DNA from 2 places in the Clavibacter sp. CT19 genome. Region 1 is predicted to be linked to the other one. Evidence: predicted binding sites of a transcription regulator. Region 1 holds the regulator's gene; the other holds the start of a gene.
What was found. The regulator HrcA, encoded in region 1, represses chaperone genes, less so after heat shock. The targets are predictions, from matches to a motif close to TTNGCACTCGNNNNNNNCGAGTGCNAA.
Positions count from the first base shown of each region.

Region 2: the regulator HrcA is predicted to act here: its motif matches at 3,373-3,399, upstream of PED38_RS10010 (Hsp20/alpha crystallin family protein).

Region 1 covers NZ_JAQHYR010000010.1:76,389-92,105, reverse strand. Annotated here, with positions in the region: gene PED38_RS12995 (ComEC/Rec2 family competence protein) at 1-1,449, shown strand, start outside; gene holA (DNA polymerase III subunit delta) at 1,512-2,540, shown strand; gene rpsT (30S ribosomal protein S20) at 2,705-2,968, opposite strand; gene PED38_RS12980 (NUDIX hydrolase) at 3,104-3,622, opposite strand; gene PED38_RS12975 (amidohydrolase) at 3,727-4,989, shown strand; gene PED38_RS12970 (epimerase) at 4,986-5,963, shown strand; gene lepA (translation elongation factor 4) at 6,102-7,949, shown strand; gene PED38_RS12960 (hypothetical protein) at 8,016-8,855, opposite strand; gene PED38_RS12955 (hypothetical protein) at 9,122-9,895, opposite strand; gene PED38_RS12950 (DUF1990 family protein) at 10,272-10,925, shown strand; gene PED38_RS12945 (HAD family hydrolase) at 10,964-11,665, opposite strand; gene hemW (radical SAM family heme chaperone HemW) at 11,727-12,950, shown strand; gene PED38_RS12935 (VOC family protein) at 13,002-13,415, opposite strand; gene PED38_RS12930 (DUF4870 domain-containing protein) at 13,426-13,821, opposite strand; gene hrcA (heat-inducible transcriptional repressor HrcA) at 14,008-15,030, shown strand; gene dnaJ (molecular chaperone DnaJ) at 15,091-15,717, shown strand, end outside.
Region 2 covers NZ_JAQHYR010000007.1:103,050-118,766, reverse strand. Annotated here, with positions in the region: gene PED38_RS10035 (NADP-dependent oxidoreductase) at 1-310, opposite strand, end outside; gene PED38_RS10030 (NmrA family NAD(P)-binding protein) at 511-1,455, opposite strand; gene PED38_RS10025 (MarR family winged helix-turn-helix transcriptional regulator) at 1,452-2,069, opposite strand; gene PED38_RS10020 (SDR family oxidoreductase) at 2,156-2,848, opposite strand; gene PED38_RS10015 (hypothetical protein) at 2,984-3,334, shown strand; gene PED38_RS10010 (Hsp20/alpha crystallin family protein) at 3,470-3,928, shown strand; gene PED38_RS10005 (GNAT family N-acetyltransferase) at 4,019-6,562, opposite strand; gene PED38_RS10000 (lysine N(6)-hydroxylase/L-ornithine N(5)-oxygenase family protein) at 6,559-7,944, opposite strand; gene PED38_RS09995 (pyridoxal phosphate-dependent decarboxylase family protein) at 7,941-9,572, opposite strand; gene PED38_RS09990 (phosphoribosylaminoimidazolecarboxamide formyltransferase) at 9,815-11,014, opposite strand; gene PED38_RS09985 (hypothetical protein) at 11,142-11,453, shown strand; gene PED38_RS09980 (hypothetical protein) at 11,455-11,610, shown strand; gene PED38_RS09975 (hypothetical protein) at 11,712-11,996, shown strand; gene PED38_RS09970 (hypothetical protein) at 11,993-12,292, shown strand; gene PED38_RS09965 (glucose 1-dehydrogenase) at 12,342-13,238, shown strand; gene PED38_RS09960 (DUF1453 domain-containing protein) at 13,291-13,863, opposite strand; gene PED38_RS09955 (MarR family winged helix-turn-helix transcriptional regulator) at 14,002-14,478, shown strand; gene PED38_RS09950 (hypothetical protein) at 14,488-15,219, shown strand; gene PED38_RS09945 (hypothetical protein) at 15,328-15,717, opposite strand, start outside.

The sequences.
Region 1 (15,717 bases):
GTGGCGGCGATGCTCCTCGGCGCGGCGGCCGCCCGCGAGCCGCTGCGCCATCCCGTCGAGCTCGAGGCCGCGGCGGCCGCCGCCGGGATGGTCGTCGCCGACGTCGTCCTCGACGAGTCGCCCGCCCCGGTGGCGGGGCGCGCGTCGGGCGCGTCCGCCGCACCCGCCCGGGTCCGGATCGTCGGCCGCCTCCGCGTCATCCACGTCGGCGGGCAGGCGCCCGGTCGGGCCGCCGACGTCACGGTGACCCCGTCGGCGCCCGTCCCCGTGGTCGTCTTCGCGCCCGCCGCCGCCGTGGGCGGCGCGCGACCCGGGGTGGGGTCGACGATCCGGCTGACCGCGGCGGTGCGAGCCGCGGAAGCGGGCGACCAGGCGGCCTACCTGCTCCTCGCCCGCGGCGGCCTCGAGCAGATCGCCCGGCCCGACGGCCCGCTCGCCGTCGCCGACGGCCTGCGCCGGGAACTGACGCGCGCCGCGTCCGAGCTGCCCGGGCCGGGAGCGCGTCTGCTCCCCGGGCTCGCCATCGGCGACGTGTCCGCCGTCCCCGCGGAGCTCGCGCAGACCATGAAGGACACCTCCCTGACGCACCTCACAGCCGTCTCCGGCGCCAACTGCGCGGTCATCGTGGGCATCGTGCTCGCGCTGGCCGCCGCCGTCGGGCTGCGGCGGCCGGCCCGCGCCGTCGCCGCGGTGGGGGCCCTCGCCGCGTTCGTCGTGCTCGTCACCCCGCAGCCGAGCGTGCTGCGCGCGGCCGTCATGGCCGCGGTGCTCATCGTGTCCACCGTCACCGGCCGCCCCTCACGCGGTCTGCCCGCGCTCGCCCTCGCGGTGGTCATCCTCCTCGTGGGCGATCCCTGGCTGGCTCGGGACCTCGGCTTCGCGCTGAGCGTGCTGGCCACGGCGGGTCTGCTCGTGCTCGCGCCACCGCTCGCCGACCGCCTCGCGCGAGGGATGCCGCGTCGCCTGGCCGAGGGGCTCGCCGTCCCCGTCGCCGCGCAGGTCGCCTGCCAGCCGGTCCTGCTGGTGCTGCAGCCGGGACTGCCCGTCCACGGCGTGCTCGCGAACCTCCTCGCCGAGCCCGCGGCGGCGCCCGCCACCGTCGCGGGGCTCGCCGCGTGCGTCCTGCTGCCGATCTGGCCGGCCGCGGGGGGATTGGCGCTGCGGCTCGCCTGGCTGCCGTCCTCGTGGATCGCGGCCGTCGCCCGGGTCATGTCGGAGCTGCCGTGGGGGCGGGTCCCGTGGCCCACCGGCTTGGGCGGCGTCGTCGCGCTCACGCTGGCCAGCGCGCTGGCGGTCGCGGCGCTCGCGCTCGGACGCGGGCCGGGGGAGCGCCGCGCCGGGACCGCCGTCACTCCCGGCCCGGCCCCGCCCGCAGCCCCGTCGTCGGCGGGCCCGCCGCCCGTGCACGGCGTGCGCCCGGGGACGGCCGATGTCCCACCCGACGGCTAACCTGGATCCGCTCGCGGCACCCGACCGCGGCCGACCACTCCACCCCGCCCGGAAGGACCCGCATGGCGACCAGGACCACCCGCGGCACCGCCGCGAAGGCGTCCGCGGCCATCCCGCAGCTCGCGTGGGATGCCGTCCGCCCCGCCCCCATCGTGCTCGTCTCCGGCACGGAGGCGCTCCTCGCGGACCGGGCCATCCGGCGCCTCCGCGACATCCTCACCGCGGAGGATCCGAGCATCGAGGTGTCCGACATCGAGGCCGACTCCTACGCCCCGGGGGAGCTCATCACGCTGGCCAGCCCGTCGCTGTTCGCGGAGCCGCGGCTCATCCGCGTGGTCAACGTGGAGAAGTGCTCCGACCAGTTCCTGCTCGACGCCGTCGCCTACCTCGAGTCCCCGGCCGACGACACCTACGTCGTGCTCCGGCACGCCGGGGGAGTGCGCGGCAAGAAGCTGCTCGACGCGGTGCGCGCGGGCACGGGCGGCGGCATCGAGGTCGTCTGCGCGGAGCTGAAGAAGGACAGCGAGAAGCACGACTTCGCCGTCGCCGAGTTCCGGGCGGCCAAGCGCTCCATCACGCCGGGCGCCGTGCGCCAGCTCGTCGCCGCGTTCCAGGACGACGTCAGCGAGCTCGCGTCCGCGTGCCAGCAGCTCATCTCCGACACGGCGCACGAGATCACCGAGGTCACGGTCGACGAGTACTACGGCGGCCGGGTGGAGATCAACGCGTTCGCGGTCGCCGACTCCGCCATCGCCGGTCGCCGCGGCGAGGCCCTCGTGCTCCTCCGGCACGCGCTCACCTCGGGGGCGGATCCGGTGCCGCTCATCGCCGCCTTCGCCATGAAGATCCGCACCATGGCGAAGGTCTCGGGCGTCTCCGGCCCGTCCGGGCAGCTCGCCTCGAAGCTCGGCATGGCGCCGTGGCAGGTGGACCGCGCCCGGCGCGACCTGCAGCTCTGGGACGACGAGGGCCTGGGCCGCGCCGTGGAGGCCCTGGCCGAGGCGGACGCGCAGGTCAAGGGCGGCGGACGCGACGCGGTCTACTCGCTCGAGCGCATGGTCCGCACGGTGGCCTCCCGCGGCCGCGACTGAGACAACGGCGTGGGCCACGACGGGGACCGCGACTGAGACCGCGACGGGGACCGCGCCTGAGGCCGCCCATCAGGAGCGCGCCTGAGGCCGCACATCTGCATCGCGCCGAGCACGACGAAGGGCCCCGCGGAAAGCGGGGCCCTTCGTCGTGCGGTGCGGCGAGGTCAGCCGATCTTGGCGACCTGCTTGGCGATCGCGCCCTTGCGGTTCGCGGCCTGGTTCTTGTGGATGACGCCCTTGCTGGCGGCCTTGTCGAGCTTCTTGCCGGCGAGGCTGACGGCCTTGACGGCCGCGTCCTTGTCGCCCGCCGTGATGGCGGTCTTGACCGAGCGGATCGCCGTCTTCAGCTCGCTCTTGACGGCCTTGTTGCGCTCCTGGGCCTTCTTGTTCGTGCCGATGCGCTTGATCTGCGACTTGATGTTTGCCACGTGTTATGTCTTCCGTTCGATTTTTCGTCAGATGAGTTGCCGCTCAGCGAGAGAGGGCGCCTGCGGCGATACCGCGTGATCGGGGAGGATCACACGCAAGCCAACAGGCGACGATACCAGGTCGCGGCCGGGAAATCAGGCGCCCGAGCCCCGCGCGTCGCCGTCCGCCCACGGGGAGCGCTCGCCCGGACGCACGAAGCGGGCCTCGGGCAGGTCGTCGACGGCGTCCAGGATGCGCTGGCGGAGGTCCGCGGGCATGTCCGGGAGGGCGTCCACCGGCCACCAGCCCACGTCGAGCGACTCGTCGTCGGCGACGTGCGCCTCGCCGCCCACGTAGCGGCAGCGGAAGGTCAGGTCGAGGTAGCTCGCGCGGTCGCCGTTGGGGTAGGTGATCTCGCCGGTGGTGCCCACGGAGACGAGCCGCTCGACCTCGATCTCCACGCCCGTCTCCTCGGCGGCCTCCCGCGCGGCGCCGACGGCGGGCTCCTCGCCGGGATCGAGGATCCCCGTGACGGGCGCCCACCCGCCGGTGTCGCCGCGGCGGACGAGGAGCACGCGCGGGCCGTCGAGGATCACCGCGGTCACGCCGGACAGCCACAGGGGCTCCGTGCCGATCCGCTCGCGGAGCGACACGATGAAGTCGGGGATGCCCATCCCGCGAGCCTACCGAGGCTCCTCCGGCGACCCCGTCCCCGGCGGCCGCCAGAACGCGCCGCGGCCGCCCCGCCGCCGCCGTCCCGCCGTCCTAGGCTCGGGGCATGGCCCTCCCCGCAGATCCCACCGCCCCCGTCCGCGCCTCCTCCTCCACCGTCACCGCCATCACCGGAGGCCACGTCGTCCCCGTCGACGGCGTCCCGATGCCCGGCGGCACCGTCCTCCTCCGCGACGGCCTCGTCGCCGCGGTCGGCCCGGCCGCCGACGTCGAGGTCCCCGCGGGCGCGACCGTGATCGACGCCGCCGGCCGCTGGGTCCTCCCCGGCTTCGTCGAGGCGCACGGCCACGTGGGCATCCACGAGGAGGCCAACGGCCCGGCGGGCGACGACACCAACGAGATGACCGACCCCGACATGTCGTCGGTGCGCGCGATCGACGCGATCGACATCGACGACGAGGGCTTCCGCGACGCGCTCAAGGGCGGCGTCACGACCATCGTCGTGAAGCCCGGCTCGGGCAACCCGATCGGCGGCCAGTCCGTCGCCATCAAGTCGTGGGGCGGCCGCACCATCGACGAGCAGCTCGTGAGCGACTCCGTGAGCGTCAAGAGCGCGCTCGGCGAGAACCCGAAGCGCGTCTACGGCTCCAAGGACCGCACGCCGTCGACGCGCCTGGGCGTCGCCATGGTGATCCGCCGGGCCTTCCGCGACGCCGAGGACTACCGCGCCGCCCGCGACCACGCGGCGAAGGAGGGCACGCCCTTCTCCCGCGACCTCGGCAAGGAGACGCTCGTGCGCGTCCTCGACGGGGAGCTCGCCTGGGACCAGCACACGCACCGCCACGACGACATCGCCACGGCGATCCGCCTCGCCGACGAGTTCGGCTACCGCCTCGTGGTCAACCACGGCACCGAGGGCGACAAGATCGCGGACGTGCTCGCCGAGCGCGGCATCCCCGTCATCTTCGGGCCCATGATCACCTCGCGCTCCAAGGTCGAGCTCCGCGACCGCGCCGTCGCGAACCTCGCGGCCCTGCACCGGGCGGGCGTCCTCGTGGCGATCACGACGGACGCGCCCGTCGTGCCCATCGACTTCCTGGTGCACCAGGCGTCCTTCGCGGTGAAGGACGGCCTGCCGGCGGACATCGCGCTGCGGGCGATCACCGCGAACCCCGCCGCCATCCTCCGCCTCGACCACCGCGTCGGCGCGCTCACGCCGGGCCTCGACGCCGACGTCGTGATCTGGTCGGGCGACCCGCTCGACGTGCGGTCGCGCGCCGAGCACGTCATCATCGGCGGCGACACGGTCTACACGTGGGCCGACGGCCGGGGCACCACGGTCGAGCGCGGCACGCGCTTCGGCGCATGAGCGACGCACCGGGGCCGACCGCCCCGCGCATCGCGGTCATCGCGGGCGCGTCCGGCTTCATCGGACAGGTGCTCGTCCGCGAGCTGACCGAGGAGGGCTACCGCGTCCGCACCGTCGGTCGCTCCGGCGCCGACGCGCGCTGGGGCGACGCCGAGGGGATCCGCCGCCTCCTCGACGGCGCCGACCTCCTCGTGAACCTCGCGGGCAAGAGCGTGAACTGCCGCTACGGCGTGGCGAACCGCCGGGAGATCCTGCGCTCGCGCGTGGAGACGACCGCCGAGCTCGGACGCGCGATCCAGGACAGCGTGGCCCCCGTGCCCGTGTGGATCAACGCCTCGACCGCCACGGTGTACCGGCACGCGACCGACGGGCCGCAGACCGAGTCGACGGGGGAGCTCGGCGACGACTTCTCGCCGTCGGTGGGCCGCGCCTGGGAGCGCGCGTTCTTCGCGCCGGATCTGCCGTCCACGCGTCGCGTCGCGCTGCGCATCGCGATCGTCCTCGGACGGGACGGCGCGCTCCAGCCGCTCCTCGGCCTCGCGCGCTTCGGCCTCGGCGGGCCGCAGCTCGACGGGCGGTTCCCGGGGCGCCCGTCGCGCATCCGGGCGGGCGCGCACCACGTCTTCCAGCCGACGAACGGCCGCCAGGTCTTCAGCTGGCTGCACATCGACGACCTCGTGGGGATCATCCGCTTCGTGCGCGACACCCCGACGATCGAGGGCCCGGTCAACGCGTCGAGCCCCGCGCCCGTCACCAACCGGCGGCTGATGAAGGTGCTGCGCCACGCCGTCCGCATGCCGGTCGGCCTCGCCGCGAACCGGTGGATGCTCGAGGCGGGCATGTGGCTGTTCCGCACCGAGCCCGAGCTCGTCCTCAAGAGCCGCTGGGTCGTCCCGGAGACGCTGGAGGCCGCGGGCTACCGGTTCCGGTGGCCGGAGCTCGGCGCGGCGGTCGCCGACATCGTCCGGCGCTGATCCCGTCGCCGGGCGCGGTCCCTGCTCCTCCGCGGGCAGGGACCGCGCCCGGCCCCGGCGCCGGCGCTCGGACTGGCCGGACCGCCCCGCCATGGGATGATCGTCGGACCGCCCCACCCGCTCGACCTTGAGGAACGCGTGAGCCCCCTAGCAACGAAGGCCCTCCGGCCCGCCGCGACCGACCCCGCGTCCATCCGCAACTTCTGCATCATCGCCCACATCGACCACGGCAAGTCCACGCTGGCCGACCGCATGCTGCAGCTCACGGGCGTCGTCGAGTCGCGCGCCATGCGCGCCCAGTACCTCGACCGCATGGACATCGAGCGCGAACGCGGCATCACCATCAAGAGCCAGGCCGTGCGCATGCCGTGGGAGCTGGAGGGGAAGACCTACGCGCTCAACATGATCGACACCCCCGGTCACGTCGACTTCTCGTACGAGGTCTCCCGCTCGCTCGCCGCATGCGAGGGCGCGATCCTCCTGGTCGACGCCGCGCAGGGCATCGAGGCCCAGACGCTCGCGAACCTCTACCTCGCGCTCGAGAACGACCTCACGATCATCCCGGTGCTCAACAAGATCGACCTGCCGGCGGCGGATCCCGACAAGTACGCGGCCGAGCTCGCCTCCCTCATCGGCGGCGACCCGGCCGACGTCCTGCGCGTCTCCGGCAAGACGGGCGCCGGCGTCGAGGAGCTGCTCGACCGGGTCTCGCGCACCATCCCCGCTCCCGTCGGCGACCCCGACGCGGCCGCCCGCGCCATGATCTTCGACTCGGTCTACGACGCCTACCGCGGCGTGGTCACCTACGTCCGCATGATCGACGGCAAGCTGAGCCCGCGCGAGAAGATCGCGATGATGTCGACGCGCGCCACCCACGAGATCCTCGAGATCGGCGTGAGCTCGCCCGAGCCCACGCCGTCCGACGGCCTCGGCGTCGGCGAGGTCGGCTACCTCATCACGGGTGTGAAGGACGTGCGCCAGTCGAAGGTCGGCGACACCGTCACGACCGCGGCGCGCCCCGCGACCGAGGCGCTGCCCGGCTACACCGAGCCGCTGCCCATGGTCTTCTCCGGGCTCTACCCGATCGACGGATCCGACTACCCCGACCTCCGCGACGCCCTCGACAAGCTGAAGCTCTCGGACGCCGCGCTCGTCTACGAGCCCGAGACCTCGGTCGCGCTCGGCTTCGGCTTCCGCTGCGGGTTCCTCGGCCTCCTGCACCTGGAGATCATCACCGAGCGCCTGTCGCGCGAGTTCGGCCTCGACCTCATCACCACGGCGCCCTCCGTCATCTACGAGGTCACGAGCGAGGACAAGAAGACGGTCACGGTCACCAACCCGAGCGAGTTCCCGGGCGGCAAGATCGTGAGCGTCTCCGAGCCCGTGGTGAAGGCCGCGATCCTCGCCCCCAAGGACTACGTCGGCACGATCATGGAGCTGTGCCAGTCGCGGCGCGGCATCCTGCTCGGCATGGAGTACCTCGGCGAGGACCGGGTGGAGATCCGCTACACGATGCCGCTCGGCGAGATCGTGTTCGACTTCTTCGACAACCTCAAGAGCAAGACGGCCGGCTACGCGTCGCTCGACTACGAGCCCGCGGGCTCGCAGGAGGCCGACCTCGTGAAGGTCGACATCCTGCTGCAGGGCGAGCAGGTCGACGCGTTCAGCGCCATCGTGCACCGCGACAAGGCGTACGCGTACGGCGTGCTGATGACCGGGCGCCTGCGCGAGCTCATCCCGCGCCAGCAGTTCGAGGTGCCGATCCAGGCCGCCATCGGCGCCCGGATCATCGCCCGCGAGTCCATCCGCGCCATGCGGAAGGACGTGCTCGCCAAGTGCTACGGCGGCGACATCACCCGCAAGCGCAAGCTGCTCGAGAAGCAGAAGGAGGGCAAGAAGCGCATGAAGATGGTCGGCCGCGTCGAGGTCCCCCAGGAGGCGTTCATCGCCGCGCTCTCGGGCGACACGGAGAAGAAGGCCAAGTAGCCGCCCCCCCCCGCACGACGCGCCCCCTGCCTCTCGAGGCAGGGGGCGCGTCGCGTGCGGAGCAGGTCAGCAGACGGTCGGCTTCGGCGAGCCGGCGGCGGTCCACTGGCGGAACGTCAGCGCGACGCCCCGGGGAGCCGCGAGGCCGACGTAGCGGATCTCCGAGCTGCCCCGCGCGGAGCAGTACCTGTCGTTCGGGAAGGACGGGACGACCTTCGGCGTCGGACGGCCGGCGTCGAGCCACGTGTCGTAGGAGATCGCGGTCTGCCCGCCCGTGAGGGGATCCGGACCGACGATCGTGCCGAGCCAGGAGAGCTTCGAGAAGCCGACGGCCTCACGGCGGTCGACCGCCGGGTAGCCGAGGGTGCGCCACTCGGCGAAGGTCAGCGTGTGCCACTCGGCGGCATCCGAACCCCAGAGCGTGCCGGTGCGCACGAGCAGCTCGTCGGACGTCGGGTACTGGACGACGGTGGAGGAGAACGGCAGCGCGCCCCGCGTCGGCGCCGGCGATCCGGCGCGCCGCCACTCGGTGCCGGTCAGCACCGCCGTGAGGCCGGAGTGCGTGCCCATCACATCGGCGAAGACGGTGCTGTCCCAGGGGAGGAGGCGGTAGGCGACGGCCGCGGGGACGGGACGCGGGAAGCCGTCGGCCTTCCACTCCGCGAAGGTCGCGTAGCCGATCCCGGGGACGTCGGCGGAGACGGGGGACTCGACGATCAGCGAGTCGTTGAAGGGGACCGAGTAGTAGGTGTCCCCGGCAGCGGCCTGGGCTGGTGCCGCGGCGAGGACGCTGCCGCCGAGGACGAGCGCCCCGACGAGGGCGAGGGCGAGGGCGGGCAGTGAGCGGTTCATGATGGCCTTCCGATGGGCGACGCCGAGGCGCCGAGAGGTGTCGTGCTGGATCATGCGGACCGAGGATCCGCCCGTTCCGGCTCGGCCTCGCAGGCCCAAGGTAGCGGCTTCCACTCGCGTAGGAATGCAGCTCTGATCACGGTTTCATCACGGCACCGACCACCCTCGGACGAGGGTTGGGCGGACGGATGAGGAGGTGGTCCTCGCGGGAGGGATGCGCGCGGCGCCTGGACCTGCTAGGCGTGCGCACCGCACGTGGCCTGGACGACGAGACGCGCCCCGCCTCGAGAGGCGGGGCGCGTCAGGCGCTGCGGGAGGGGTCAGCAGGTGGCGGGCTCAGGCGACCCCGCGGCGACCCACTCGCGGTAGGTGAGCGCCATGCCCTCGGGCGCGGCCTTCCCCACGTAGCGGATCTCGGCGGCTCCGGCCGCGTGGCAGAAGCGGTCGCCGTCGTAGGACGCGACCACGACGGGGGTGGGGCGGGCGAAGCGGTCCCAGACCGCGAACGAGACGGGGCCCGTCTCGCCCGAGCTGGACACTGGGCCGACGAGCGTCGCGTTCCAGGACAGCTTGGAGAAGATGCGCGGCGACGTCGTGTCGACGGCCGGGTAGCCGAGGTGCGCGTACTCGGCGAAGGTCAGCTGGTGGTATCCGGGGTCGTCGGTGAAGGAGGACTCGGACTCCACGACGAAGAGCTCGCCCGATCCGGAGTACTGCAGGATGCTCGACGCGGCCGGGAGGCGGTCCGTACGGGGCGTCGGGGACCCGGCGCGCCGCCACTCGGCGGAGGTCAACGAGACCGAGAACGCCGCGTCGCCCGCGGTGCTGTCGGCCTGGACGGTCGACTCCCACGTGAAGCGCACGTACTGCGTGGCGGCGGGCTGCGGCGCCGGGAAGCCGGCGGCGCGCCACGTCTCGAAGGACGCGGGCTGTGCTTCGGCGCGCCCGGCGACCGTCGTCACCTGGAAGAGCGAGGAGTCGTAGGGCACGGAGTAGAACGTGCCGCCGGCGGCCGCGGAGGCGGGGGTCGCGACGGCGACTCCGGCGACGGCGAGAGAGCCGGCGACGGCGAGGGCGGTGAGGGAGCGGAGCACGGGAGGACCTTCCGAGGACCGACGACGAGCGTCGGGAGAGGGGGATGCGCGACGCTCGGGAGGCCCGGCGCCGACTGAAGGATAGGGGTCCGCGGAGGACGGCCGCGCGCGTTCGGATCACGATCCGGTGACGGTCCTCGGGCCCCTGCATCGCGGGGATGACGGCGTCGTCGGGATCCTCATCCGGAGGGATGACGTCGAGGGTCCGAGCCCCCGCCCGGGGGCACCGAGAGCCCTCGGACGGGGGCTCGTCCATGCTGGCGGCACGCGCCGCGGCGCATCCGGCGATGGCTCGGAGCACCGGCTCGGCTCCGCTCCGCAGCGGTCCGCCCGGCGTCGGCCGGGACGTCCAGCGGCACGCCGTAGTCTGATCCTCATGCGCCGCAGCACCTACACCGCGACCGCCGTCACGTACGGCTCCGTCGGCGGCACCCAGGCCGTCGATCTCATGACCTACCCGCCCGAGGGCTACCGCCCCGCCGAGGCGAGCGCCCGGCTCGGCAGCGGCGACGAGCGCTTCGAGCAGGCCGTCGCCCTCCTCATGACCTGGGGGGTGCAGCGCGGCAGCGGGATCGACGTCACGCGCATCGAGCAGGAGGTGCCGGACGAGCCCGGCTACCGCGGACTGGAGTTCGACGAGGACGGGGTGCCCCAGGTGCCCGCCGACCGCCCGCGCGAGGCGCTGTACGGCGACGACGGGACCGCGTGGATCACGTCGGGGACCTCGGCCGTGCTGCGCATGCCGTTCGGGCCGTTCCACCCGGAGGCGCCGGTGCGCGTCGTCTACACCGTCGAGGAGGCCGACCGCGTCGGCTTCGCCTACGGCACGCTGCCCGGCCACCCGTTCAGCGGCGAGGAGGCGTTCCTCGTCTCCCGGGAGCCCGACGGCAGCGTGTGGCTCACCCTCCGCGTCTTCTCCCGCCCGGCCTCGTGGCCGCTGCGGCTGGCGAGCCCCGTCCTCCGCGTCGTGCAGGGGATCTTCACGCGCAGGTACCTGCGCTCGCTGCACCCGGCGGTCGCCTCGGCCTGATCCGCGGCGCCGCGTGCTCCGCCCCTCGGGTGCCGGGATCAGCGCGCGGCGAGCCCGTCCAGGAACGCGAGCACCTCGTCGCGCCCGGCCCGGAGGTCCGGCACCACGAGCGCCGCGTGCGCGTCCGGGGCCCGCAGCGCGTCCACGTCATACGCCCCCGTCGCCACCGCGACGAACGGGAAGCCCGCCGCCTCCGCGGCGACGCCGTCCGCGGGGGTGTCGCCGATGATCACGACGGGCGCGCCGGCCAGCTCGGCGGCCGCCCGCCGGGTGAGGTCGCTGCGGATCCGGGCCTCGTGCCCGAACGCGGACGCGTCCCAGTCGAACAGGCCGACGTCGAGCCCGGCGCCGTCGAGCTTGTACCGGGCGCGGAGCGGCGAGTTGCCCGTGAGGAGCGCGTTCACCCAGCCGCGTGCCGCCACGTCGGCCACGAGCTCGGGGACGCCGACCGGCACGGTGCGGCGGCCAGGACCGTAGTGCTCGACCCGCGACAGCTCCTCGAGGTGCTGACGGACCGGCGCGTGCAGCGACTCGGGCAGGCCGTAGACGTCCAGGGTCTCCCAGATGATCTGCCCGTCGGTCTTGCCGTGCGCGTGCACCGTGCGGTCCACGAGCGGCTCGCCCGCGGCCAGCTCGATCGCGCGGTGGTACATGCTGCCGGAGCGCGGGCTGTTGTGGAGGAGCGTGCCGTCGACGTCCCAGAGGACGTGGAGGGGCCGGGGCGTGGGGGCGGCGGTCATGCGCCCATCCTGCCGGAGGCCGCTGCACGGACCGGCCTCCGCGCCGGGGGATGATGGACGGATGCCGTCCGCCCTGCCCCTCGCCGATCCCGCCCCCGCCGACGGCCTGCTGCCCGCCTCCGCGTCCGCGGGCGCCGACGAGCGCGCGTTCGGCGTCTACCTGCACGTGCCGTTCTGCCGCGTGCGCTGCGGCTACTGCGACTTCAACACCTACACGGCGCCCGAGCTCCGGGGCGTGAAGCAGTCGGACTACGCGTCGCAGGCCGTGCAGGAGGTGCGGTTCGCCGGATCCGCCCTCCGCGACTCCGGCGTACCCGCACGGCCCGCCTCCACCGTGTTCCTCGGCGGCGGCACGCCCACCCTCCTGCCGGTGGAGGACCTGGTGCGGATGCTCGACGCCGTGCGCGAGACGTGGGGCATCGCGGAGGGCGCCGAGGTCACGACCGAGGCGAACCCCGACAGCGTCGACGACGCCTACCTCGCGGCCCTCGCGGCGGGCGGCTTCACGCGCGTCTCGTTCGGCATGCAGTCGGCCGTGCCGCGCGTGCTGGCGACGCTGGAGCGCACGCACGACCCCGCCCGCATCGCGCCCGTCGTCCGCGGCGCCCGCGCGGCCGGGCTCGAGGTGAGCCTCGACCTCATCTACGGCACGCCGGGGGAGAGCATCGACGACTGGCGCGCCTCGCTCGAGCAGGCGATCGCCCAGGAGCCCGACCACCTGTCCGCGTACGCGCTCATCGTGGAGCCCGGCACGAAGCTCGCGCGGCAGATCCGCCGCGGCGAGGTGCCCGAGCCCGACGAGGACCTCCAGGCCGACATGTACGAGCTGGCCGACCGCATGCTGGGCGAGGCCGGCTACGAGTGGTACGAAGTGAGCAACTGGGCCCGCGGCGGCCGCCGCAGCCGCCACAACCTCGCGTACTGGCAGGGCCACGACTGGTGGGGCGTCGGACCCGGCGCGCACAGCCACGTCGGCGGCGTGCGCTGGTGGAACGTGAAGCACCCGGCCGCCTACGCCGACCGCGTGCTCGCGGGCGCCTCCCCGGGCGCCGGCCGCGAGAACCTCGACGACGCCACGCGCGAGGTGGAGCGGGTCCTGCTCGGGGCGCGGATCCGCGACGGCCTGTCCATTCCCACCCTCACCGTCGAGGGGCGCCGCCAGGTCGCCGGGCTCATCGCCGACGGCCTCGTGGACCCGCGCGCCGCCCTCGCGGGCACCCTCGTGCTCACCCTGTCGGGGCGGCTCCTCGCCGACGCCGTGGTCCGCCGCCTCCTCGAGGACTGACACGGGCCGTGGTCCGCCGCCTCCTCGAGGCCGGCGCGCACCGCCGCCGGGTCAGAGGACGACCGCGCCCACCTCGTCGCCCGCCTCGCGCTCGGCGTCGCTGCGCTCCACGCAGAACTCGTTCCCCTCCGGGTCGGCGAGCACGACCCACCCGCTGCCGTCCGCGTTCCGCCGGTCGGCGACGAGCGTCGCGCCGAGGGCGAGCACCCGGTCGACCTCCTCGTCGCGCGTGCGGTCGTCGGGCGCCAGATCGAGGTGCACCCGGTTCTTCGCCGTCTTCGGCGCGTCCGTGCGCTGCAGGATGATGCCGAGGCCCGACACCGGGTCGCCGAGCCACGCCGCGTCCTCGTCGGGGCGGTTGGGCTCGTCCGGATCCTCCGCGAAGCCGGTGACGCCCGCCCAGAAGAGCGAGAGCGCGTGCGGGTCCCGGCAGTCCACGGCGACGTGGCGGATCCTGGCGCTCATCGGTCCCCGACTACTTGATCCACCGGATGTTGAGCGGGTAGCGGTAGGGCCGACCGCCCTGCACGCGCGCGCCGCCGATGATCGCGAACACGATGTTGACCACGACGACCGCGAAGATCACGAGGCCGAGCAGCACGGAGATGAGGATCCCGAGGAACGGGATGACCACGAAGACGGCCTGGAGCACGTTGAGGATGACGAGCACGCCGGCGACGTTGATCGTCCAGTTCGTCGCCTCCTTGCCCTCCTGGTCCGTGAAGCGACCGCGTTCCCGGAACACGAGCCAGACGATGAACGACGGCACGATGAGGATCGCGAGGAAGTGCGTCAGCGACGCCCACAGCCGGTCCTCGCCCGGGGTGAGGGGGGCGGGGGCGCCGTAGGGGTGGGGATCGGGTGCGGACATCGCGGGCCTCTCGGTGCACGGCACGGGCCGACGGCCGGTGGATCGCGCGGGATCGTGTGGGTGGTGCCCGGCCTCGCCCGGCCCCACCACGCTACCTCCGCCGACGCGCGACCGGCAATGCCGGGCCGTCGGATCCACGCGGTACGATTGGCAGTCAGAACCGACGAGTGCCAGGAGGGAGCCGCCATGGTCTCGGAACGCGGACTCGACGTCCTCCGGGTGATCGTGCAGGACTACGTGTCCTCCCGTGAGCCCGTGGGCTCCAAGTCCATCGTGGAGCGCCACGCCTTCGGCGTCTCGGCCGCCACCATCCGCAACGACATGGCCCTGCTCGAGGAGGAGGAGCTCATCGCGGCGCCGCACACCTCCTCGGGACGCGTGCCGACGGACAAGGGCTACCGGCTCTTCGTCGACCAGCTCGCGGACGTGCGCCCGCTCACCCCGGCGCAGCGCCAGGCCATCCACGTGTTCCTCGGCCAGTCGGTCGACCTCGACGACGTGCTCGCGCGCACCGTGCGGCTCCTCGCGCAGCTCACCAACCAGGTCGCGCTCGTGCAGTACCCGTCGCTCGCGACGAGCCACGTGAAGCACGTCGAGCTGGTCGCGCTGTCGGCCACGCGCGTGCTCACCGTGCTCATCACCGACACGGGCCGCGTCGAGCAGCGCGTCGTCGAGCTCCAGGGCGATCCCGACCAGGAGTTCCTCGCGGCCATGCGCACGCGGGTGAACGCGGCCGTCGGCGGTCTCGGCCTCGCCGAGGCGGCCGCACGCCTCGAGACCCTGGCCGACGAGGTGGAGCCCGCCCAGCGGGCCGCCGCCGCGGCTCTCGCGGGCACGCTCGTCGAGCAGGTGCTCGCGAACCGGCAGGAGCGCCTGCTGCTCGCCGGATCCGCGAACCTCGCCCGCACCGAGCGCGACTTCCCGGGCAGCATCTCGCCCGTCCTCGAGGCGATCGAGGAGCAGGTGGTGCTCCTGCGCCTGCTCGGCGAGATGGAAGCCGACCAGCACGGCGTCTCCGTGAGCATCGGGCGGGAGAACGCCCCGTTCGGGCTCGGCGAGACGAGCGTGCTCACCAGCGGCTACAGCTCGTCGGGAGGCGTGCTCGCGCGCCTCGGCGTGCTGGGCCCGACCCGCATGGACTACTCCACCAACATGGCGTCGGTGCGCGCGGTCGCGCGCTACCTCTCGCGCCTGCTCGAGGAGCGGTGACGCCCGCACGCCGGCGCACCGCCCCTGTTCCCCACGACCATCACCACCGAAGGGCCCGACGTGGCTGACCACTACGAAGTACTGGGCGTGAGCCGCGAGGCGACGTCCGAGGAGATCAAGAAGGCGTACCGCAAGCAGGCGCGCCAGCTGCACCCGGACGTCAACGACGCCCCCGACGCCGCCGAGCGGTTCAAGCTCGTGACGCACGCGTACGACGTGCTGTCCGACCCGCAGCAGCGCCAGCAGTACGACCTCGGCCCGCAGGCCGGGTTCGGCGGCGGCGGCCAGGGCTTCGGCGGGTTCGGCGACATCTTCGAGACGTTCTTCGGCGGCCAGCAGGGCGGAGGGGGGCGCGGTCCGCGCTCGCGCCAGGAGCGCGGCCAGGACGCGCTCCTCCGCGTCGAGGTCGAGCTCGAGGAGGTCATCTTCGGCGTGCACCGCGACCTCGAGATCGACACGGCCGTCGTGTGCGACACGTGCCACGGATCCTGCGCGCAGCCCGGCACGAGCGCCGTCACGTGCGACATCTGCCGCGGCTCCGGCAGCATCCAGCGCCAGGTGCGCTCGCTCCTCGGCAACGTCATGACGTCGAGCCCCTGCGGCACCTGCCGCGGCTACGGCACCGTCATCCCGCACCCCTGCCCCACGTGCGCCGGCCAGGGCCGCGTCCGCGCGCGCCGCACTGTG
Region 2 (15,717 bases), on a different contig from region 1:
GGGCGACGTCGCGCCAGCCGAGCATGTGGCTGACGAGCGTGCCGACGGCGAGGTCGTCGGAGCGGGACTCGACGACGCGGCCGACCGCGGATCCGGTCATGGTCTCGTCGAGCTGGAACGGCGGCACGTAGGACGGCACGTCGTTCATGCGGCCGCGCATGTAGGGGTCGACGGAGATGTACTCGTTCTCGACGCGGACCTCGCCGTCCTGCAGGTCGGGGAGGTCGACCTCGACGCGGCGGACGTCGTCGGGGGTGGGCTCACCGGTGGGGCGCTTCGCCAGCTGCCACTGGATGCTGCGTGCAGTCATGGGTCTCCTTGCGTTCTCGGGGTGCGGGCGGTCGGACGGCCGGCCCGCGGCGCTCGTGGCGCGGCCCCACCCAACCACCGCCGTCTGGGTGCGGCACCCAGCGAGCCGTGGCCTCGTGACGTGACGGCCGGGCGCGTCGCCGCGTCCGTCCGCCCCGCCGCCCTTCGTCCCGTCCCGCCCGAGTCCCCGCCCGGGTCGCGCTACGCGGCCGTCGTCGCCGCGCGCTCCTCGACGTGCGCGGCGAGCACGTCCCGCACGCCCGTCCACGTGTGGGCGCCGAACCGCTCGCGGTCGACGTGGCGCAGCTCCGCCTCGCCGCTGTACATGCTCACGAGGTACTGCATCCCCTGCCAGGCGGGGAAGGCCTCCTGCTCGTCGCGGCCGAGGCGGCGCATCGCCTTGCTCGCGGTGGCGAGGACGCCCGTGGATCCCGCCCACTGCAGCGCGAACGGCGTGCCGGTGACCTCGGTCATGATGCGCGCGAGGTCGCGCGCCGTGACCCGGTCGCCCGCGACCTCGACCGCGCGGGGCGCGTCGTCGTCGAGGGCGACGAGCGCGACCACGCGCGCCGTGTCGTCCTTGGTCGTGAAGTCGAGCACCTGGTCGGCGGACGACCAGTAGAGGACGCGGCGCCGGTCGAACAGCACGATGGGCGCCTGGCCGGTGAGCATGTCGGCGAAGGCGCCGATGAACACCGAGGTCGCGCGCACGGGCGCCGCGTCGAGGTCGGCCGAGAACTCGCGCCGCAGCTCGAAGTTGCGGTTGCTGCCGGGGGTGACGCGGCGGTAGTCGGCGGAGTAGTCCGACGGGATGAAGCGCGGGACCCCGGCGGCGACGGTCGCGGCCAGCAGCGCGCGCTGCGCCCCGACGATCACGGCACGGGCGCCGCTCACGGCGGAGACGACGACGCGCGCGCCGGCGACCCCGCGGATCAGCGCGGCCCGGTCCGTGTACGCCGCCTCGACGACCTCGACGCGCGGGTCATCGCCCCACGCGTCCCGGGCGGCGTTGCTGCCGGGGCGGGTGAGCACGCGGACGCGCGCGCCCGCCGCGAGGAGCTCGCGGACGATGCGGCGGCCGATGTCGCCGGTGGCGCCAGCCACGACGACGGCGCCGGATGCGGATGCGGGGGAAGAGGTGGTCACGAGTGTTCTCCGTCTCGGGGGGTGCGGCGCGCCGGTCGGCGCGAACGATGGGGGGCCGCGACGGGCTGCTCGAGGCGCGCCACGTCCGACTGCTCGGCGGCGGGGCCCGCGGCCTCGCCGATGCCGACGGCTACGCGGGCGAGGAGGCGCCGGAAGGCCGTGCGCTCGGCCGGGGCGAGGTCGCGCATCAGGCCGTCCTCGACCTCGCCGAGCGCGACGCGGGCCGTCGCCAGCAGGGCGCGTCCGGCGTCTGTCGCGACGACCTGGCGGACCCTCCGGTCGCGCGGGTGCGGCTGCCGCTCGACGTGCCCGCCCGCGGCGAGCGCGTCGATCACGTACGTCATCTGAGTCTTGTCGATGCCGAGGCGCTGCGCGAGCGCGAGCTGCGACGACGGCTCCTCCGTGGTGATCGCGACGAGCACCTGGTACCCGCGCGGGCCGCCCGGCACATCCGCGACGGCGGTCTGCGCCGTGCGCACGAAGCCCTGGTAGACGGCCTGGATGGACCAGCCGAACTGCGTCTCGATGCCGCCGGAGCCCCAGTCGATGCCGGACGCGTCCACGTCGGGGTCGTGGTCGGCGCGGTCGCGGGTCGCGGCGGAGGAGGAGGTCATGGGGAGAACGTATCCCGAGAAGATCGTCTTTTGCAAATACGATCTTCGCGCGCGATGGATGGCCGGCGCGCAGCACCGCCCCCCGCTCAGCCGCCGAACGGCCGCAGCGACACCGACTCGAGCGTGCCGTCGCGCGTCTGGTCGACCACGAGGCGCACGGCGCGCGCGACCGACGCCGGCTCGAGGTACCGCGCCTCGTCGTACTCCCCGCCCTCCTTGGCGCGGAGCTCGCGCTGCATGTCGGTGGCGACGCGTCCGGGGTGCACGCTCGAGACGCGCACGCCGTGCGGTCGCTCCTCCTCGCGCAGGGCGTCGCCGAGCGCGCGGAGGGCGAACTTGGATCCCGCGTACACGCCGCCCGTGGGGTTGGCCGTGAAGCCGGATCCGGAGTTGACGAGCACGACCTGCCCGCGGGCCACCCGGAGCGCGGGCAGCAGCACGCGCGTCACCTCCGCGACGGCGAAGACGTTGACCTCGAAGACGCGGCGCCACTCGTCGACGGGCGTCTCGGCCACGGCGTCGCCGCCGATGACGCCGGCGGAGTGCACGAGCACGTCGAGGCGGTCGAGGGCCGGCACGAGGCCGGCGAGGCCGCCCGCGGCGAGGTCGGCCGGCCAGCCGACGGCGTCGGGCAGGGAGGCGGCGAGTGCGTCGACGGCAGCGCGGTCGCGGCCGTGCACGATCACGCGGTGGGTGCGGGCGAGGTCCTCCGCGACGGCGCGGCCGATGCCGCGGGTGGCTCCCGTGACGAGGGCGACGGGGCGGGCGTGGTCGGTCATGGATCCTCCTGGGTCGCGGTCCTCCAGGCTACCGACGGCATCCGGCCACCCGTCGGGCGCCGCGGGGAGCATGACGTAGCGTGAAGGGACGGCGGCCGCGTGGCGCGTCGGCCCGCCCCCTGAGAGGATCCGCCCGTGCACGCCCGCTTCCCCGCCAGCCTCGAGGTGCTGCGCCAGGAGGCCCGCGACGAGCTGGACGCCGTGATCGAGCACCGCTGCCGGAACGGCGACGACCCCTGGGAGGTCATCCCGCAGCTGCCGACCGTGGACGAGCACGTGGTCGCGACCCTCCGCCAGGACGCGCTCGAGGCCGACGGGATGGCCGAGGAGCTCGCCCGCGTGCGGCACCCGTCGGCCGAGCTGGGCGTGGTCGCGCGCTTCGAGTACGGGCTGCTGCGCGCCATCGCGCTCGAGCACCCGGACCTCTCGCGTGCGGTCTGGACGCTCATCGGCCGCATGGAGCGCGACCTGCGCCGACGCGCCTGAACCGGTGATGAGAGCGGTATTCGCCCTCGGCGAACGCCTTGGCACTCCCCCACTCCGAGTGCTAATCTGAACGCAGTTGAGCCGAGGGGGCTCAACCCCGGAGATCATCACCGCAGATCATCAGAGGAGTCGAGCATGAACATGACCTTCGATCCGTTCCGCGAGCTGGACCGCGCGATGGGCGCGCTGGCCGAGACCCGCCAGGCGAACCGGCCGATGCCCATCGACCTGCACCGCGAGGGCGACACCTACGTGCTGGCCGCCGACCTCCCGGGCATCGACCCGGGCTCGGTCGACATCGACGTGGACGGCCAGCTGCTGACCATCCGCGCCGAGCGCACGCTCGCCGGCGACCAGAACGTCCGCTGGCTGACGCGCGAGCGCGTGGCCGGCACGTTCCTCCGCCAGCTCACGCTCGGCCAGGGCATCGACACCGAGCGCATCTCGGCGCACTACGCCAACGGCGTGCTCAGCGTCACCATCCCGGTGAGCGAGCGGGCGAAGCCGCGCAAGATCGCGGTCACGTCCGACGAGCCGCAGGGCCAGGAGGGCCGCACGCTGACGGTGGAGCAGGGCGCGCACGCCGCGAGCTGATCCGCCCGGGCGCGTGAGGCGCCGCACACGACGAGGAGCCGTCGTCCGCACCCGCGGGCGGCGGCTCCTCGCATGAGCGGGCCGGCGACCTCAGCCGATGCGCGGCCGCAGCCCCGCGTGGATCGCGAGCGGATTGCGCAGCGAGCCGTGGATCTGCATCACCGGCGCCTGGAGGTCCACCATCCGCCGGTTGTCGCGCAGCTGCAGCCGGTTCAGGCACGAGCGGTCGAACGACGGCGTGAACAGGTCGAACCGGGAGAAGCGCTCCGCGAGCTCCGGGTGCGCACGCTCGTGGTCGGCGAGCGCCTCCGCCGCCACCCGCCACAGGCCGTCGGGGCCGAGGTCGTCGCGGTCCTCGACGAGCGCGGCGGCGAACCGCAGGAACCCGTCCATCACGTCGGTGAAGACCGTGAGGGTGCGCTCGTCCTCGGGGATCTCCATGCGGATCCGCCGCACGTCCTCCGGCAGCTCGCGCTCCATGTCGAAGAGGGCGACCTCCTCGGCGATGTCCTTCATCAGCACGCGGACGACGACGTGGTCGCGGAGCACGAGGATCACGTTCTCGCCGTGCGGCATGAACGCGAGGTCGTGCGCGATCAGCGCGTGCGCGAGCGGCACGAGGTAGGCGTCGAGCCAGCGGCGGATCCATGCCGCGGCGCCGATCCCGGACGCGTCGATGAGCGCGCCCAGCACCGTGTCGCCGTGGGCGTCGACGTGCAGGAGGCTCGTCATGCTCATCAGCCGCTCGCCCTCGGCGAGACCCGGCACGGGCGACTCGCGCCAGAGCGCGGACAGCATCTTGCCGTGGGAGTGCCCGGGCGGCAGCGCCGAGTCGACCCGGGCGTCGCGCACGCCGACGGACGCGACCTCGCGGAGGATCCCGAAGCCGAGGCGCGCGAACTCGTCGTCGCCCGTCACGAGCGCGTGCACCCAGTCGTTGATCGCCGGGGTGACCGCCATGTAGGCCGGCGACAGCCCGCGCGTGAACCCCATGTTGAGGATCGACAGCGACGTCTTCACGTAGCAGCGCTCCGGCGTCGTGCGGTTCGCCCAGGTGCGGATCGACTGTTGGGCGCCGTACTCGTCGTCGCCCGTGCCGAGGAGCACGATGTCGCGCGTCGCGATCAGGCCGGCGAAGGTGACCGTGACGACGTTCTCCCACTGCCAGGGGTGCACGGGCACGAGGACGCGCTCCGCCGGGTCGATGCCGTGGTCCGCCATCCGGGCGCGGAACCGCCCGCGGACGACCGGGCCGAGCTCCGCGTCGAGGAACGCCTCCCGGTCGAGGCCGTCGACCGAGGCGAAGTGCGCGAGGCGCTCGTGCACGGCGAGCCAGAGGATCCGCACGTCCTCCCCCGCCTCGGGCGCGTACCGGTCGTGGTCGTCGAGGTCGAAGCCGATGCGGCCGTTGGTCGCGACGAAGCAGGGGTGGCCCTCGTCCATCGTCGACTCGACCTCGGCGTAGGACGCGGTGAGGAGGCCGCGGGCGTCGGGCACGTCGCGGAGTCTCGAGAACGCGGCGGCCGAGAGCGTGCTCTGGATCTCGTCGAGGTAGACCGGCAGCACCTCGTCGGTGATGCCGAGGCGGTCGCGGAGGTCGAGCACCAGGTCGATGGCGTCGAGAGCCGCGGGCTCGCCGTCGACCGTGCGGCGGATGCTCGCCTCGTCGACGTCCCAGTGGTCGAGCTCGAGGATCCTGGCCCGGTACGCGTAGGCGCTGCGGCCGTCGGCGCTCGCGACGCGGTAGTCGGCCCAGGCGCGCGGGTCGTGCGGCGTGCGGGGTGCGCCGGGTGCACGCTCCGGATCCACGCGCTCGGGCTCGACGAGCAGCTCGTGCGCGAACTCGGCGAGCGCCTTGCGCACGAGGTGGCGCGTGGCGGCGGCCCAGGCGTCGGGGCGGAGGTGGTCGGCGCGGTGGACGCGCGGATCCGGCTCGGAGGTCCTCGACGCGGCAGCCGGCCGGGACTCGGGGTGGGTGTCGAGGGAGCGGTCGTGGGTGAGGGTCATGGCGTGTCCGTCCGTGGGGGTGGCGTGCGGGAGGGCGTCGTCGCGCGTGGCGACGCTGAGGAGCGCGTGCTTGGCGCCGAGGTCGACGACCCGGAGCGGCCGGAAGCCGACGAGCTCGTTGAGGCGCTGGATCCGGGTGTTCCGGACGTCGGGCTCGACGACGAGGCGCTCCACGGCCGGGTCCCGGAGCAGGTGCGCGACGACGTGCCGCATGACCGCGGTCGTGAACCCCGGCAGCGGATCGCCGGCCGGCGGCGCCACGAGCAGGTGCATGCCGCGGTCGCCGGGCAGCGGATCCAGGTGCGCGCCGATGGGGTCGTCGGCCGGGTCGTACGCCTCCACGAGGAACGCGGGGACGCCGTCGTGGAGGCCGATCCAGGCCTCGCGCCGCGGATCCGCCGCGATGGACCGGTACTCGGCCCGCACGTCGTCGAGGGTCGCGTGCTCCATCTGCCAGAAGCGGGCGCGCGGTGCGGTGACCCAGGCGTGCACGAGGGCGGCGTCGCCGTCGGGATCGAGCGGGCGCATGTCGAGCCCGTTGCGGGGCTCGGCCCCGAGGTCCGCTCCGGCCGCGGCGTCCGCGTCGGGTGCGGCGGTCGAGGCGGGCGCGGGCGCGGGCGCGCTCACGCGAGCACCCCCGATCCGGCCGTGGGCGCGTCGTCCGGCAGCCCGAACTCCTGGAACGCGATCCGCTCCTCCACCGCGTACGTCTCGCGGCCCGTGATGGCGCGCAGGATCCGCGAGTTGCGGTGCGCCGTCATCCCGAGGTCGGGCGCCACGAAGCCGTGCGTGTGCACCTCCGCGTTCTGCACGAAGAGCGTGCCGGCGTCGTCGACCGTGTGCTCGCGTGCCACGTCGAGCCGGCCGCGCGCGTCACGGTGCACGCGGTCGCCGAGCCCGTCGAGGATCCGCGGGGCCTGTGCGTCGTACCCGCTCGCCATGATCACCGCGCCCGTCGGCCACTCGCGCTCGGCGCCCGTCTCCGCATGCCGGAGCCCGAGGACCGCGCCGCCGTCCGGCGTCGCCCGGGACGAGACGACCTCCGCGTTGGTGAGCAGCCGCGTCGGCACGCCGGATCCTGCGTCGCCGCCGTGCGCCAGCCGCCCCTCCGCCCGCAGCGCGTCGAAGGCGAGCCGCTTCCGGTAGAGCGTGTGGAAGACGTCGTCGATGAGCTCGGAGTCGATCCCCTTGTAGAGGTTCCGCTGCTCGCGCAGGAGCACGTCGCGGGCCTCCGCGGGCAGGCCGAAGAAGTGGTCGCTGTACTCCGGGCTCGTCATCTCGAGCGTGAGCCGCGTGTACTCGAGCGGGAAGAACCGGGGCGAGCGCGTGATCCAGTCGAGCCGGTACCCGCGGGAGTCCACGTCCTCGAGGAGGTCGCGGTAGATCTCGGCGGCGCTCTGCCCGCTGCCGACGACCGTGATCGCATCCCGCTCCTGCAGCGCGTCCTTGGCGCCGAGGTAGCCGGAGCTGTGCACGACGCCCGGGAGGTCGCGCACGGCCTCGGGCAGCCACGGCGGGGTGCCCACGCCGACCACGAGGTTCCGTCCGCGGTGCACGTGCGCGCCGCCCGCGGAGTCGACCGACTCGACGACGTACGCGCCCGCGGCCTCGTCGTAGCGGATCGCCCGCACGTCGCGATCGAGCTCGATCCCCCGCGCGCGCTCCGCCGCCCACCGGCAGTACGCGACGTACTCGCTGCGGAGCACGAAGAAGTCCTCGCGGATGTAGAAGGAGTAGAGCCGCCCGGTGTCCTTGAGGTAGGCGAGGAACGAGAAGCGCGAGGTCGGATCCGCGAGCGTCACGAGGTCGGCCAGGAACGGCGTCTGCAGGTGCGCGCTCGGCAGCATCATGCCGGGGTGCCAGTCGAAGCGCGGCTTCCGCTCCAGCACGACGAGGTCGAGGTCGAGCGGATCCGCGAGGCACGCGAGCCCGAGGTTCGCCGGGCCGAGGCCCACGGCGACGACGTCGCGGATGCGGTCGGGCGCGCCGACCGATGTCGCGGCGCTCATCGGGCGACCTCCGCCACTGCGTCGACGGCACGGGCGGCGTCGGCGGCGTGGCCGGCCTCCGCAGCCACGGTGACGTCGCCCAACCCCGCGTCGAGCGCGTCCCCCGCCGCCACGACCATCCCGAGGATCTCGCGGATGTGCGCGTCCGTGGTCGCGGGGTTCAGCAGCGTGAGCTTCAGGTGCGCGCGCCCGCCGACGCGCGTCGCCGCGACCATCGCCCGGCCCGAGTCCTGGATCGCCTGCCGGATGCCGCGGTTCACGGCGTCCGAGCGGGCGCCCGCGTCGGGCCCCGCGGATCCGTCCCGCTCCCCCGCCGGCACGTACCGGAACACGAGCGCGCTGATCTCCGGGCGCACCACCACCTCGAGCGCCGGATCCCGCCGCATCGCGAGCCAGGTGCGGTCGGCGAGCGCGATGACGTCGTCGAGCATCCGCCCCACCCCGTCGGCGCCCACCGTGCGGAGCGTGAGCCAGAGCTTGAGCGCGTCGAAGCGCCGCGTGGTCTGCAGCGACTTGTCGACCTGGTTCGGGATCTCCTCGTGGGCCCGGTCGGCGGGGTTCAGGTAGTCCGCGTGCAGGGTCGCGTGCCGGAGCGTGCGGCCGTCGCGCACGATCAGCGCGCTGGAGCTCACGGGCTGGAAGAAGGTCTTGTGGTAGTCGACCGTCACGGAGTCGGCGCGCTCGATCCCGTCGAGGAGCCGCCGGTGCCGGAGCGACGTGAGGAGGCCGCCGCCGTAGGCCGCGTCGACGTGCAGCCAGATGCCCTCGCGGCGGCAGACGTCTCCGATCACGGGGAGCGGGTCGACGCTGCCGAAGTCGGTCGTGCCCGCGGTGGCGACCACGGCGATCGGCAGGAGGCCGGCCGCGTAGCAGCGCGCGAGCTCGCGCTCGAGGGCGTCGACGCGCATCCGCATGGCGTCGTCGGCGGGCACGCGGATGACCGCGTCGGGCGCGAGCCCGAGGATGCGGGCGCTCTTCTCCACGCTGAAGTGGCCGACCTCGCTCACGAGGATCCGCATCCGCTGCCGGTCGGCCATCGACAGCCCGTGCACGGCCGCCGCCTCGTCGCGCGCGAGCAGCAGCGCCTGGAGGTTCGACTGGCTGCCGCCGCTCGTGAAGACGCCGTCCGCGTCGTCGCCGAGGCCGATGCGGCCCGCCGTCCAGTCGATGAGCGACCGCTCGATGAGGGTCGCGCCCGCGCTCTGGTCCCACGTGTCCATCGACGTGTTGACGCTCGAGAGGATGAGCTCCCCCGCGAGGGCCGGGATGAGGATCGGGCAGTTGAGGTGCGCGACGTACGACGGGTCGTGGAACCAGACGGCGTCGCGGAGGTAGAGGTCGTCGAGCTCGTCGAGCGCGGCGTCGAGGCCGCCGAGCGGGCGGTCGAGGTCGAGGCCCGCGAAGGAGCGGCGGAGGCGGTCGGGCGTGATCCCGGTGAACGGGCCGTCGGCGCGCCGGGCGGCGGAGCGCACGTGGTCGGCGGCGGCGCGGAGCGCGGCGTCCCAGCCGGGGAGCGAGCGGTCGGAGAACAGCGCGGCGGCGGGGTCCGCCTCCGATCCGGCAGTCACGGGGCGGTCGTCGAGGAGGGTGGAGGACAGGGGGACGGGGGCGTGCGGAGTGGGAGGCATGGGTCCTTCACGGTCGAGGTGGAGCCGTGTCCGGGTCACGAGCTGGCGTGCGAGTTAGGTAAGGCTCACCTACTATCGAGGTGCTCGGGCGAGAACGCAACCCGGCCGACGACGACCCGCGGGGACCCTCCGCGGGGCGGTCGCGCGACCCCGGATCGGGGGCGCCCGGGCCGCACGGCGTGGCAGAGGCACCTGGTGACCGATGGGTCCGTGCCGTGCGTCCCTCCTCGCGGCGAGCCGCCTCAGTGGTGGAACAGCCGCAGGCCGGTCCGGACATGGACGATCCCGTGCTCCGCGCACGCGGCCGCGACCTCGTCGGCGCGCACGGATCCGCCGGGCTCCGCGATCCAGCACACACCGTGCCGCCGGGCGTGGTCGACGTTGTCGCGGAAGGGCAGGAACCCGTCGGAGACGAAGGCCACGGCATCGAGCCCCGCCAGCCATGCGCGTCGTCGGGCGGCGTCGATCACCGGGACTCCGCCGAGGAGCACGCGGGACAGTCGGGATGCCTCGTCTGGCGTCATGTCGCCCTCGAGGCAGCGGATCCGCCCGTTGATCCGCTCCTGTCGCCCGACCCCGGAGCGGAACGCCATGTCCCGCACCTCCGGGAGGCGCCGCAGCCACCAGGCATCGGCCTTCGCGCCGGCGAGACGCGTGCAGTCGACCCGCGACTGCTGCCCCGCGCCGATCCCCAGGGTGACGCCGTCGCGGACGTACGCGACGGAGTTCGACTGTGTGTAGCGGAGCGCGACCATTCCGAGGAGCAGGTCGTCCACGGCGCCATCCGGCAGCGGCCCCCCGTCCGCGGGCGCGAGCAGCCGCCGGTCGATCACCATGTCGTCCCGCGGCTGCGTGAGACGCACCCCGTGCACGTCCCGTGACTCCTCGGCAGGAGGCACGACGCGCTCGTCGGCCTCGAGCACGACGAAGGCGCCGCCCTTCTTCCGTCGCAGGATGTCGACGGCGCCGGGCTCGAAGGCCGGGGCGATGATCCCGTCGGACACCACGGACGACACGCGGGTCGCCAGATCGAGGGTGACCGCGTGGCTGACGGCGATGAAGTCGCCGTAGGACGACTTGGGGTCGGCATCCCGGGCCCGCAGGTACGCGCTCGTCACGTCGTCGACCTCCTCCGCGGCGTCGAGCCCGGCGTCGGCGCGGAGCACGGCATCCAGCCCGCCCGACCGGGCGACGCCCGCCGGGGACACGTGCTTGAACGACGCGGCCACCACCGCGCCGAGTGCGACGCCGGCCTCGCGCACGAGCTGCCACGCGTTCAGGGCGTCCAGGACGTTCACGTAGGAGAGCTCGCCGTTGACGACGGAGAAGGGCATGGCGTCCGGGAGGACGGGTGCGAGCCGCGCAGGGTCCCGGTGCGGGTTGATCCCGTATCGCATGTCCATGTCGCCATCGCCTCCTGCGGTCGTCGTGACGCGTCGCATCCGCGCGTCGGGAGCGGTCGGGATCGTGCCGCGGGACGCCAGTACATCGAGGATCCGCCCGGCGCCCGCTGCTCCGTGCACAGTCCGGGACCGGGTCGCCGCCCGCCCCCGCTCGTAGGGTGGGGGCATGAGCGATCGCGACGAGCACGCAGACGGCATCCGCACCGGGCGCGGCCCCGGCGATCCCGACGGGCTGGTGACCGTGGACGACGTGGTCGCGGCCGACGGCGGCCCCGCCGGCGTGGGAGACGCGGTCCGCGAGCCGGAGGGCACCGACTACGGGCACGCGGAGGAGGACGCCCTCGAGGTGGAGGACGCGGATCCCGCGAGCGCCGAGTACCCGGAGGTGCCGGACAACCGCTCCGTCACCGCGGCCGACTCGCACATGAGCGCGCCCGCCGACGACGCCGCCGGCCACGTCGACCCCGAAGGCCGCTGACGTGACGGATCCGACGGCCGACGGCGCCGCGCGCCACCCGCTCGCCGAGCCCGCAGCCATCGACGCCGACTCGATGGAGGAGCTGGCCGAGGCCGCCGAGGAGGACGCCCGCGAGGACGCCCCCGACCCGTTCGGCGAGGGTCCCGACGACATGTGATGCGGCTCGGGATCCCCGGCGACGCCCCGCCCGGATCCCGTGCATGGGCGTTGCCTGAACGCCACCACACGCCGCGGGAGGCCGAGCGTAGCGTCGGCCGCATGGACACCGACGACCCGCGCCTCCAGCCCGCGGACACCTCAGACACCAATCAGGACAAGGACTTCATCTCGCCCAGCGAGGACGACACGCAGGTGAAGCAGGAGCAGCAGATCGTCGAGAGCGAGGGCGTCTCCGACGACGTGCCCGCCGCCGCGGACGACGTGCAGGTGCTGCCCGGATCGGGCGGACCCGACGACGTCGGCGAGATCGACGTGGATCCCGACGAGCTCAACCTCAGCGGCGACTCGATCCCCGGCCACCCCAAGCCCGAGGCGGGTGAGTGACCGTGACGGACGCCACCTCCTCCACCCCCGGTGACGACGCCACCGGCGACGACACGGCCCTCGACGCGGTCGGCATGGACCAGGAGACCGTCGTGAACGACGCGGTCGCCGGCGAGACCGTCCTCCCCGACACCGACGAGCCCGTGGAGCAGATCGATGAGGACGACGCCGTCGCGGCGGCCGACGCCGAGCCCGAGGCCGACGCCCTCGGCGTCGACGGCGAGGCCGAGCCGGTCCTCGCCGACAACGACCTCGCCGGCCAGGACATCGACCTCGACGACACCCCGCCGAGCTGACGCCCGGCACCCCACGCACCCGCACGACGCACCAGCCGAAGGAGAGCACATGAGCACCGACCAGTACACGTTCCAGGACCCGACCAAGATGTACGCCGACATCGACCCGACCGCGCAGCAGCAGGACGGGCCCGGCCTCGACGCCGACCTGGACGAGACCGCGGACCGCGGCGAGAAGACCTACCGTGGATCCAGCCGCCTCGAGGGACGCAAGGCCCTCGTCACCGGCGCCGACTCCGGCATCGGCGCGGCCGTCGCCATCGCCTACGCCCGCGAGGGCGCGGACGTCGCGCTCTCCTACCTGCCCGAGGAGGAGGAGGACGCGAAGAAGGTCGTCGCCCTCATCGAGGAGGCGGGACGCACGGCCGTCGCCATCCCCGGCGACATCTCCACCGCGGAGTTCAGCCGCGAGCTCGTCGCGAAGGCGGTCGAGGGCCTCGGCGGCCTCGACATCGTCGTCAACAACGCGGGCAAGCAGCAGAACGTCGACGCGCTCGAGGACATCTCGGACGAGGAGTTCGACCTGACCTTCAAGACCAACGTCTACGCGATGTTCTGGATCACGAAGGCCGCGCTCCCCCACCTCAAGCCCGGCTCGACGATCATCAACACGTCGTCGATCCAGGCCTACGCGCCGTCGCCGAACCTGGTGCACTACGCCACGACCAAGGCGTCGATCAACGCGTTCTCCAAGGGCCTCGCGCAGCAGCTCGCGCCCAAGGGCATCCGCGTGAACGTCGTCGCGCCCGGCCCGATCTGGACGCCACTGCAGACCGCGGGCGGCCAGCCCGCCGACGCGCTGCCCGAGTTCGGCGAGCAGACCCCGCTCGGCCGCGCCGGCCAGCCGGCCGAGCTCGCCCCCGCCTACGTGTTCCTCGCGTCGAACGAGTCGAGCTACGTGATCGGCGAGACGCTCAACGTCAACGGCGGCATGCCGACGCCGTAGCGAGCCGTCGTCCGGCGCAGGCCGGACGCGATCGCGCGAGGGCCGGAGGGGATCACCCCTCCGGCCCTCCGTCGTCCGCGGGGGTGGCCAGCGCGGCGGCGGACGCGCGGCGACCATCGCCGCGCTCGCCCGCGATGCGTCGGGTGATCGTCCGATGCCGTGCGGCGAGCACCGCGGTCCGCGCCACCACCTCCGCCAGGGCCATCGTGATGAGCGCGGTCGACCACGTGCCTGCCGCGTGCAGGTCGAGACGGACGCTCGCCTCGGCGATGATCCGCCCGCCCCCGTGGAGGGCGATCAGGCCGAAGGCGAGGCGCCCGCCCATCCCCGCGATCCACGCGGCCGCCGCGAGCCAGGACGCCCGGGCGACGACGACCCCGGCACGCGCCTCCACCCGGGTGAGGAGCCCGCACGCGACGCCCAGCGTCGCACCCAGCGCGCCGAGGCCCGCGACGAGCGCACGGTCGGATGCGAACGGCGCGACGGCGCCGAGGTACTCGACCCCCGCCCAGGCCACGAGCAGGACCGGCCACAGGAGGCTGAGGAGCGTCAGGCGTCGACCCCGGAGCTGCCGCACCACGAGCAGGATCAGCGCGATGGAGACGAGCGCGTCCGACACGTCCATCCGCGACCCTCCTCCACCTCCGGCATCCGGCCCGTCGGTGCCGGAACAAATACATCTGCATGCGATGCATCTGTGGCAGATGCTATTGTCCATCCAGGGCAGGCGCAAGAGCCCGCGTCGTCAGCGAAGGAGGTGGGCATGGCCGCTCGGGAGCCCGCGATCGACGTCGTCGCGCTGAGCCGGCTCGCCCGGATCCTGCGCGAGATCGCCCTCGAGGCCAGCCAGGGCGGGCGCGACCTCCCGGTGACCGGCGGCGAGCTGACGCTCATCGAGGCCGTCGCCCGGCAGCCCGGCAGCACCATCCGCCAGCTCTGCGAGACGACCGGGCTCGCGCAGAGCTGGGTCTCGACGCTGGCCCGGCAGCTGGCCGACAAGGGCGTGCTGCGGCTCGAGGCGGATCCGGCCGACGGGAGACGCACCCTCGTGCGGCTCGCGCCGGAGACCGCTCGGCGCGCCCTGCACGAGGAGGGGCGCCGACCGATCGGCGACGCCCTGACACGCGCGCTCCCCCATCTCGACGCGGCCGACGCGGCGGAGCTGGAGCGCCTCCTCACGAGGGCCCATGCGCTGATCGCACCCGGACGCATCCGGGACGCCGAGCGCGCACCGGAATAGGGTCGGGGGATGTCCGGCACCACGGCCCGCGTCGGCGGGAACGTCCTCGCGGGGCTCGTCTCCGCCGTCCGCCTCGTGCGTCGGCCGCGGCCGCTGCATCCGCACGGCGTCGCGCTCTCCGGGACGCTGACGCCCGTCGCGGGCCGTGCCGCATCCGGGCTCGCGTGGCTCGACAGGCTCGACGCGCCGCTCGCCGTCGACGCCCGCTTCTCCCGCGGCGGCGGCCTCCCGCCAGCGCTCCCCGACGTGCTCGGGCTGGCACTGCGGATCCCGGACGGCGGCGGCACCACGGTCGACCTGCTGCTCGCGACCACGGGCCTCTCGCCGCTCGGCCGATTCCTCCTCGCACCGCGGCGCGCGCTCTCCGGCGCGCGACTCACCACGCTGATGCCGTACCGCGGATCCGCGGGACCGGTGCTCGTCGGCGTGCTGGTGGACGCGGATCCGCCGCTGCCGGCCGGCGCCGCCGACCTCGGGCGGGCGCTCGCGACCCGGCCCGCCGGGATGCGGCTCGTGCACGCGACGCCGCGCGGGCGGTGGCACGTGGCGGCGCGCATCGAGCTGGGCCACGACGCGAGCGGGCCGCTCGACACGGCGACGCGCGCGGATCCGGTGCTCGCGGCGCCGCCCGGGGACACCACCTATCCGTGGACGCGGCGGCTGCGGGCGCCGGGCTACCGGGCCGCGCGACGCGGCCGACCCGTCGCGTCCCGGCATGCGGCGCAGGATCCGGACGCCTGAGAGCCCGCGAGGAACCTGGGGGCAGGTGATGGAGCGGCAGGCGTCAGGCGCCCCACGTGCAGAACGGGCCGGAGGAGATCCCCCGGCCCGCCCGATGCATCGGATCCGTCAGGACTTGCGGCAGTGCGAGTACTGGATGTAGGGAATCACCGCGTCCGCGCCATGTTCCTGGCAGTCGTCTTCCCCGGCCATGTCGCTCATGAACAGCTTCTGCAGGCTCCTGTAGCACTGTTCGCCGAGGCGATAGGAGTCGCACACGTCATGTGCGGCGACGATGACGCTGTACGACTCGTCGAAGTACTTGGGCGCGATGTACAGCCGCCCCGTCGGCTGACGGCGGTCGCTCGCGGCCACGGCCCCGGCGTCGGCCGGGCGGCTCTCCGAGGAGTGCGTCCACGTGGTCGTGCTCGCGGCCGACGCCGCATCCGTCGGCGAGGCGACGGAGACCCCGAGGGTCACGACGGCGGCGAGCGCCAGGGCGGCGGCAAGGCGGCGGGC